2 regions of the Ewingella sp. C233 genome follow, and region 1 is predicted to be linked to the other one. Evidence: predicted binding sites of a transcription regulator. Region 1 holds the regulator's gene; the other holds the start of a gene.
What was found. Region 1 encodes ArgR, which controls arginine synthesis, uptake and breakdown. Its sites were predicted from a motif close to ANTGAATAAAAATACANT; they were not measured.
Positions count from the first base shown of each region.

Region 2: a site for ArgR is predicted at 2,141-2,158, ahead of argC (N-acetyl-gamma-glutamyl-phosphate reductase). Genes of this name have one in related genera too.

Region 1 is NZ_JBUZRI010000003.1:429,621-433,866, forward strand. It holds gene ACZRKO_RS17205 (helix-turn-helix domain-containing protein) at 582-848, shown strand; gene mdh (malate dehydrogenase) at 915-1,853, opposite strand; gene argR (transcriptional regulator ArgR) at 2,315-2,785, shown strand; gene yhcN (peroxide/acid stress response protein YhcN) at 3,278-3,541, shown strand; gene yhcN (peroxide/acid stress response protein YhcN) at 3,755-4,018, shown strand.
Region 2 is NZ_JBUZRI010000007.1:20,331-24,576, reverse strand. It holds gene ppc (phosphoenolpyruvate carboxylase) at 1-639, opposite strand, end outside; gene argE (acetylornithine deacetylase) at 943-2,094, opposite strand; gene argC (N-acetyl-gamma-glutamyl-phosphate reductase) at 2,321-3,325, shown strand; gene argB (acetylglutamate kinase) at 3,380-4,153, shown strand; gene ACZRKO_RS21030 (argininosuccinate synthase) at 4,217-4,246, shown strand, end outside.

The DNA.
Region 1 (4,246 bases):
AAATGCATATTTAATAACTGCAACTAACTTATAGCACTACTTATCAGAATGGAGAAACATGAATTGATGTCATTCCAATGAATAAAATGCGCACAATTGACACTCATGAATGTTTTTTATGAAACAGGTAATGTACAAATTACATTTTTTGGAAAAATGATTTATTTCAACATTTAATAAAAAACAATAAAAAAACCACAAGTCCATAAAATACATCAAGTTATTAACATCACCCACCCTAAATTAATGACTGAAAATGTTAAATAATAGCTACATCCGACTTGAGAAACTCACTTTATAACAAAACATTTAACGGGAACCACTAACACGAAAAATATTTTACCTCTTTTATCTTATTAATAAATAAATATTTAAAAACAAGTCTTCTGCCTTACCATAAAAAATTCATATTACGCATTTGCGTTAATAATCAGAAAGAGATATTTTCCAGAAAACAATCAACATACTTTTCAGAAACGGAAACATAAATCATGAAATTCAATATTTCAGATCTTGATTCCAAAAATCACAATTTCATTAAAAAACATTAAATATCTGGCCGGTAATGAAAGGGAATAGACATGAAAGGACATAAAGAAAATTGGCATCAGGCAGACATCATCGCAGCGCTGCGAAAAAAGGGAACAACGCTTGCGGCAGTTTCTCGTGGCGCTGGGTTAAGCTCATCCACACTGGCAAATGCACTGTCACGACCATGGCCTAAAGGGGAACGTATCATTGCCGATGCCATCGGCCTGCATCCTTCAATGATTTGGCCAAACCGCTACTTTGATGCAACCACTTCACAACGCATTGAGCGCAAAATTCGGGCACCTAATAAGGGCTAGGCATTTACACATAAAAAAACCGCCGGTTTGAATGCCGGCGGCTTATTGAGCATCAATCGGCTGCGATCAGTTATTGATGAATTGCTCACCCAGTTCAATATCTTTACGCAAGACATCAAGCATCGCGTCAAGAGAGCTTTGCTCAAACGCACTCAGCTTACCGATGCTTTTCAGTTCAGCAACACCATTTTTACCCAGCAGAATTGGCTGCGCGAAGAAGCGTGTATATTCGCCATTGCCTTCAACATAGGCACACTCAACAATGTTGCTTTCGCCTTGCAGTGCACGCACTAAGGACAAACCAAATCGTGCCGCAGCCTGGCCCATAGAGAGTGTTGCTGATCCACCACCGGCCTTGGCTTCAACCACTTCCGTACCCGCATTCTGAATACGTTTGGTTAAGTCAGCCGCTTCGCTTTCGCTGAAAGTGACACCAGAGATCTGTGAAAGCAGAGGTAAAATAGTGACGCCAGAGTGGCCACCAATTACCGGTACTTCGATATCCTGCGGCTGTTTACCTTTCAGTTCGGCCACAAACGTGTTCGAGCGAATAGCATCCAGGGTCGTTACGCCAAACAATTTGTTTTTGTCGTAAACGCCGGCTTTTTTCAATACTTCCGCCGCGATAGCTACCGTGGTATTCACAGGGTTAGTGATAATACCAATGCATGCTTTTGGACAGGTTTTTGCAACTTGTTCAATCAGATTACGAACGATGCCCGCATTGACGTTGAACAGGTCAGAACGATCCATACCCGGCTTACGCGCCACGCCGGCTGAAATCAGCACGACGTCAGCACCCACTAATGCCGGAGTAGCATCGACGCCGCTGAAGCCTTTGATTTTTACAGCAGTAGGGATATGGCTTAGGTCGACAGCAACGCCCGGCGTTACCGGTGCAATGTCATACAGCGAGAGTTCTGAACCTGAAGGTAATTGCGTCTTGAGTAGAAGAGCGAGGGCCTGGCCGATACCACCGGCTGCACCGAGAACTGCAACTTTCATCCTGTACTCCTTTTTTAACAAAAACTTAAAAATCGCCGTGAATTCATCTAGTTATGACCTTAATCTACTGGATGACCAAACACAATCCTGGAACCCCGATAGTGAGAAGTTACGCAGCATTAAGGTAGTTTGTCGGCTTAATTTAAGATTATTTTGCTTATGCTTCAGTGGCATAAAACAATCAGACCTGAAATAGCCTCACGAAACACGACAGGTTAACTGGCGGTTACATTACACCCGAAGTCAACATCAGGACAATATCATTTTCATAACAATTTGTTCACCAAAAGTCCGATTGAGAATGCACGAAATTGGCATATTCATCACATTTAATCGTCTGCAACCTTGGCTTCACACCTGATATTCCGGATAATCCAAGATTCATTGCAGAACGCTTATTGAATAAAAATTCAAATATATGCATAATCTGCAACACTATCGTTATGACCTCAGGGTGCAAAATGCGTAATCCTGCTAAACAGGAAGATCTGATCAAAGCCTTCAAATCGTTATTGAAGGAAGAGAAGTTCAGCTCTCAGGGCGAAATTGTCCTCGCCTTACAAGAAGATGGCTTCGAGAACATCAATCAATCGAAAGTTTCGCGCATGCTGACCAAATTCGGCGCGGTACGGACCCGCAATGCAAAAATGGAAATGGTCTACTGTCTGCCTGCGGAAATCGGTGTCCCAACCACCACCAGTCCATTAAAGAATCTGGTATTAGATATCGATTACAATGAAGCCGTCGTCGTTATCCGCACCAGCCCGGGGGCAGCGCAGTTAATAGCCCGACTGCTGGACTCATTGGGGAAATCAGAAGGAATTCTGGGCACCATTGCCGGTGATGACACCATTTTCACCACACCTGCCCGCGGTTTCAGCGTTAAACAGCTGTACGAAGCGATTCTTAGCCTTTTCGAACAGGAACTGTAAAACGGTTCTCTGTTCAGCTTAATGGACTCTCCGCATTACACTTTATGTGCAGGTTACCCGCAATTTTCCTCTGAAGGTATCCTGCAAGCTCCCCACCATACCGGTAATAGTTATCCTTTTTATTTTAACTACCTTATAAATGCCTCTCATTTTTCCCTCTGTTACTCCATGACAGCGTTTTTTACGGGCAAATAGCTCATTACAGGTCACATCATCGTTACATCATCGTTTCATTAGTGCGAACAACTGTAAAATTACGCACAAATAGTCAAAGCAGCTCAACCTTCTGATTTTAATAACCAATCATTCAATTCGTTCATTTTTACATCTCTTTTAATATCTTTTAGTTATTAAAAACACGACAAGCACACTTATAACCACCAAAAAAACTATTAGCAAACTATTAATATTCTCAGTTACCACATGTATACTCATTTTCGTGATGTGAATCACTGTTTGTTCGGACGCATAATAAAATAGACGAGGTTAATCATGAAAGTTACTACTGCTATCGCAACATTAAGCATTCTATCTGCCCTGTCATTTGGTGCTTTTGCAGCACAACCCGTTACACAGGATCAGGCGCAAAAATTGCAATCTGTTGGAATGATTAGCGTAAGCGGCATCGCCGGCGCTCCTTCAGATATCCGCCAGGCACTGTCCGCAAAAGCTGACGAAAAAGGTGCTAAATCCTTTCGCGTGATCGAAGTTCGTGAAGAAGGCAACTTCCACGCTACCGCAGAAATTTACCAATAAACGTGTCAGGTAGATAAAGCGAAGAGGCCTGAGCACAACCAGGTTTGCGGAATCAAAACGAAATACCCAATGGATTTATCACTGCAACACACCAAGTTTCCAGAGCGTGAGAACGCCCTTCAATCTTGATAATACAGACCTGATGAATCCCAAACATGAATCGACGTTGCGATGAAAAGTTGATATCAACGTCATAAATATCAGGAAATTGTCATGAAAATCATTACTACCCTTGCTGCCCTTAGCCTGTTTACTGCCGTTTCATTCGGCGCTTCAGCGGCACAGCTGGTCACCAACGATCAGGTACAGAATTTACAGCCTATGGGCGTGATTAACGTCAGCGGTGTTAACGGCGTCTCTATGGATATCCGCCAGAAACTGTCCGATAAAGCCGACAGCATGGGTGCAAAATCTTACCGTGTGATTGAAGCCCATAACGACGGTGCTTATCACGCAACCGCAGAAATCTACCAATAAGATCTCTGCCTCAGCGTCATCATTACAGAAGTCCTTCACATTTAGCATTACCGGGTTCAACAGCCACAAACCAGCGATAAAAATCTGCGCTGTTGAGGCTGGAAAGAGAGCTGACACTGCCACTGCCGTGCTCTCGTGCTTCCGAGACCCTCGTCGTCCTGTCCGACGACACCTTTTGGCTCCCGTAAATTGCGGGAGCTTTTTTTTATGTTTTTTCCGGCGCCGCAG
Region 2 (4,246 bases), on a different contig from region 1:
CCACAGGCTGTTTTCAACGACAGCAAAGCCCCACTTGGCTTCATCAACAGGAGAAGGGCGATGTTTACGGATTTCGTCGGTATGCCATGACTGGGCAATCAGCTGGCGCAGACGACGCATAATCTGTTTGCGTTCGTAGTCGGCCAGATCATTGTGGTCGAGCTGTTTGAGACCGCTGTTCACTTCCACCAGTTTGTGGATCAACGTACGGCGGGCAATTTCGGTTGGGTGAGCGGTTAAAACCAGCTCGATAGACAGTTCTTCAACCGCGTCACGCAGTTGTTGGGAAGTCAGATTTTTGGACTTCAGGCGTTCAATCAGCTGTGCCAGCGCATCCGGATTACTCGCGGCTTCACCGTGCGGCGAAATGCTGTGATATTGCTCGGCAACGTTGGTTAAATTCAAAAACTGGCTGAAAGCACGGGCCACAGGCAGCAGTTCGTCATTGGACAAATTTTGCAGCGTGGAAAGCAGCTCCTTACGATCTGCCTCATTACCGGCACGTGAGGATTTGGATAACTTACGAATTTTCTCAACACGATCAAGGATATGCTCTCCCAACGTATCTTTGATCGTGTCGCCAAGCAGTGTACCTAACATACTGACATTACTGCGCATTGCGGAATATTGTTCGTTCATATCGCCTCTGACCCTCTACCCGTTCTTTTATTTAAAATTATATTTTCTGTAAATAACTATCACCCGTAAGACGCTGTCGCCTTGATTCATTTTTACACTGCGAACTTGATCACATTTTTTAAAACAGCACCTGTTTTACCGCAAAACGACCGATTTCCTCACTAGAAAAATGGTGTTTTTGGCAAACTTGCTGAATTTTCATCATCGCCAGCCCGATATCAGTTTGGCTAATCACGCTTTTGTACAGTATCAAAGGGCACCCGCAGGTGCCCTGTTTGTTTCTGCCCCATCTGCAATACAGGATTAGTGGAAGCAGAAATGGTGCACGACCTGCGTGATCAACTCACGGGTCGGTTTGATAAAGGCGGTATCAAGGTATTCGTCTGGCTGATGTGCCTGTTCAATAGAACCGGGGCCGAGCACCAGCGTCGGGCACAGCTCCTGAATAAACGGGGCTTCAGTGCAGTAGTTGACGATCTCGGTTTCCACGCCGAGCAGTTTTTCCACCACCTGCACCAACTGGTGGTCCGGCGGGCACTCATAACCGGGGATCGGCGGGTGAAGTTCTTCGATAGCCACCCGGCCCGGCCAGCGGCTGCTTACCGGTTCCAGCGCTTCTTGCAACAGTCCGTCCAGGTCAGACAATGTCAGCCCCGGCAGCGGGCGGATATCCATGTGCAGTTCGCAGCAGGCACAGATGCGGTTGGCTGCGTCGCCGCCGCTGATGTGGCCGAAGTTCATGGTCGGATAAGGAATGACAAACCCGCTGTGGTTATAACGCTCTTTCAGCATATTGCGCAGGCCAATCAGTTGGGTGATGGAGTCATGCATCAGGTCGATGGCATTAACGCCGCGCCCCGGATCGCTAGAATGGCCCGACTGGCCCGTAATACGGATGGCGTTCGAGATGTGGCCTTTATGCGCGCGCACTGGTTTGAGCGACGTCGGTTCACCGATGATCGCGCAGTCCGGGCGAATCGCCGTATTCTTCGAAAAATAGCTGGCACCGGCCATGGTCGTTTCTTCATCGGCGGTCGCCAGAATATATAGCGGTTTAGTCAGTTTCGTTATGTCGACATCACGCAGCGCATCGACGATAAAAGCAAAGAAACCTTTCATGTCAGCCGTACCCAAACCGTACAGCTTATTTTCGTGTTCGGTCAGGGTGAAAGGGTCACGGGTCCAGCGGCCATCGTCGTAAGGAACCGTATCGGTATGACCCGCTAACAGCAGACCACCTGCGCCTTCACCGGTGCTGGCCAACATGTTGAATTTATTACGTGTATTAGGTACGGGCTGAATCTCAACCTTAAAGCCAAGATCGCGGAACCAGCCAGCCAACACGTTGATTAAGGTTTCATTACTTTGGTCCAATGCGCTGTCGGTGGCACTGATCGAAGGTATCGCGATTAACGCCCGGTAAAGCTCAATAAAAGGAGGTAATTTCATCTTCACTGTTGACAGCCTTTAGTTAGGGTAGTATTCATATTCATGCAGTTTATGTGAATAAAAATACATTAAGCCAGCACGTAAGGAAACCGGAAAAAGTTTACCGGGTTCGCAAAACGAAATGGTCGAAAATTTCGCGGGTGAACGGCGTATAACGCGGTGATCCCTGTTACCTAAGTAGTACGCTGTATCGCAAAGCCATACAGTTAAGTTGAGAAGGTGAACAGACCCCATGTTGAATACGCTGATTGTTGGTGCCACGGGTTATGCCGGAGCCGAACTCGCGGCTTACCTGAGCCGCCACCCACATATGAACATAACCGGTTTAACGGTTTCAGCGCAAAGTGCAGATGCAGGAAAATTGCTTTCTGATTTGCACCCGCAGTTAAAAGGCATCGTTGATCTGCCTGTTTTAGCGATGAAAGATGTTCAGGAAGCCGCGAAAGGCGTCGATGTGGTTTTTCTGGCTACGGCCCATGAAGTCAGCCACGACTTAGCCCCGCAGTTTCTGGCGGCCGGTTGCGTGGTGTTTGATTTGTCCGGTGCGTTCCGCGTCAACAAACCTGAGTTTTACTCCGAATTTTACGGCTTTGAACACCAGCATCTCGACTGGCTGGACAAGGCGGTGTACGGCCTGGCCGAATGGCAGGCTGACAAAATCAAAGACGCCCAGCTTATCGCCGTACCGGGTTGTTACCCGACGGCTTCGCAGCTGGCGCTCAAACCTCTGCTCGAAAACGATCTGCTCAATGACAGCCAGTGGCCGGTGATCAACGCCACCAGCGGCGTCAGCGGTGCAGGGCGTAAAGCGTCTATCGGCAACAGCTTCTGTGAAGTCAGCCTGCAACCTTACGGCCTGTTCAATCATCGTCATCATCCGGAAATTGTCGAGCACCTCGGCGTGCCGGTGATTTTCACGCCGCATCTGGGGAATTTCCCGCGCGGCATTCTGGCGACCATCACCTGCCGCCTGAAAGCGGGCGTGACGGCGCAGGACGTGGCTGAAGCTTTCCACAACGCCTATCACGATAAACCTCTGGTGCGTCTCTACACCAAAGGCGTTCCGGCACTGAAAGATGTGGTCGGGCTGCCGTTCTGTGATATCGGTTTTGCGGTCAAAGGCGAACACCTGATTGTGGTGGCAACCGAAGACAATCTACTTAAAGGCGCATCCGCGCAGGCTGTGCAATGTCTGAACCTGCGATTCGGTTTCCCCGAAACACAATCACTGCTATAAAAACCTTAGATAAAATCAAGTACATACTTTTAACCGGTTGAGGCGCAAACAGCTATGAATCCGTTAGTTATCAAATTAGGTGGTGTGTTGCTGGACAATGAAGAAGCGCTTGAGCGCCTGTTCATGGCGCTCGTGACTTACCGCCAGCAATATCAGCGCCCATTGGTGATCGTTCACGGCGGTGGTTGCCTTGTCGATGAGCTGATGAAAAAGCTGAATCTGCCCGTGGTGAAAAAGGCCGGTCTGCGCGTCACACCGGCGGATCAGATTGACATCATTACCGGCGCCCTGGCCGGCAGCGCTAACAAAACCCTGCTGGCGTGGGCGATTAAACACGACATTAATGCGGTTGGCCTCTCTTTGGCCGACGGCGGTTCCGTCAGCGTGACACAGCTTAGTGAAGAATTGGGTAACGTCGGCAAAGCCGAAACCGGTTCTCCTGCGCTGATTAATACGCTGACCGGTGCGGGTTATCTGCCGATTGTCAGCTCTATTGGCATCACTGCCAAAGGTGAGTTGATGAACGTCAACGCCGATCAAGCTGCGACCGCACTGGCGGCAACGCTGGGTGCAGATTTAATTCTGCTGTCAGATGTCAGCGGTATTCTTGACGGTAAAGGCCAGCGCATTCCGCAAATGAGCGCTGAACGAGCCGAACAGCTGATTGAGCAGGGCATCATCACTGACGGCATGATTGTGAAAGTTCACGCCGCGCTGGACGCCGCGCGTTCGCTCGGTCGCCCGGTGGATATTGCCAGCTGGCGTCACGCCGAGCAGTTACCGGCACTCTTTAATGGCACGGCGATTGGCACCCGTATTCTGGCGTAATCGTCGTACTGAAACCCCATTGACCGATTTGTTGAATCAATAAAATTTTTAAAGGAAATCACCATGGCAGCAACTAAAGGCATCAAGAAAATT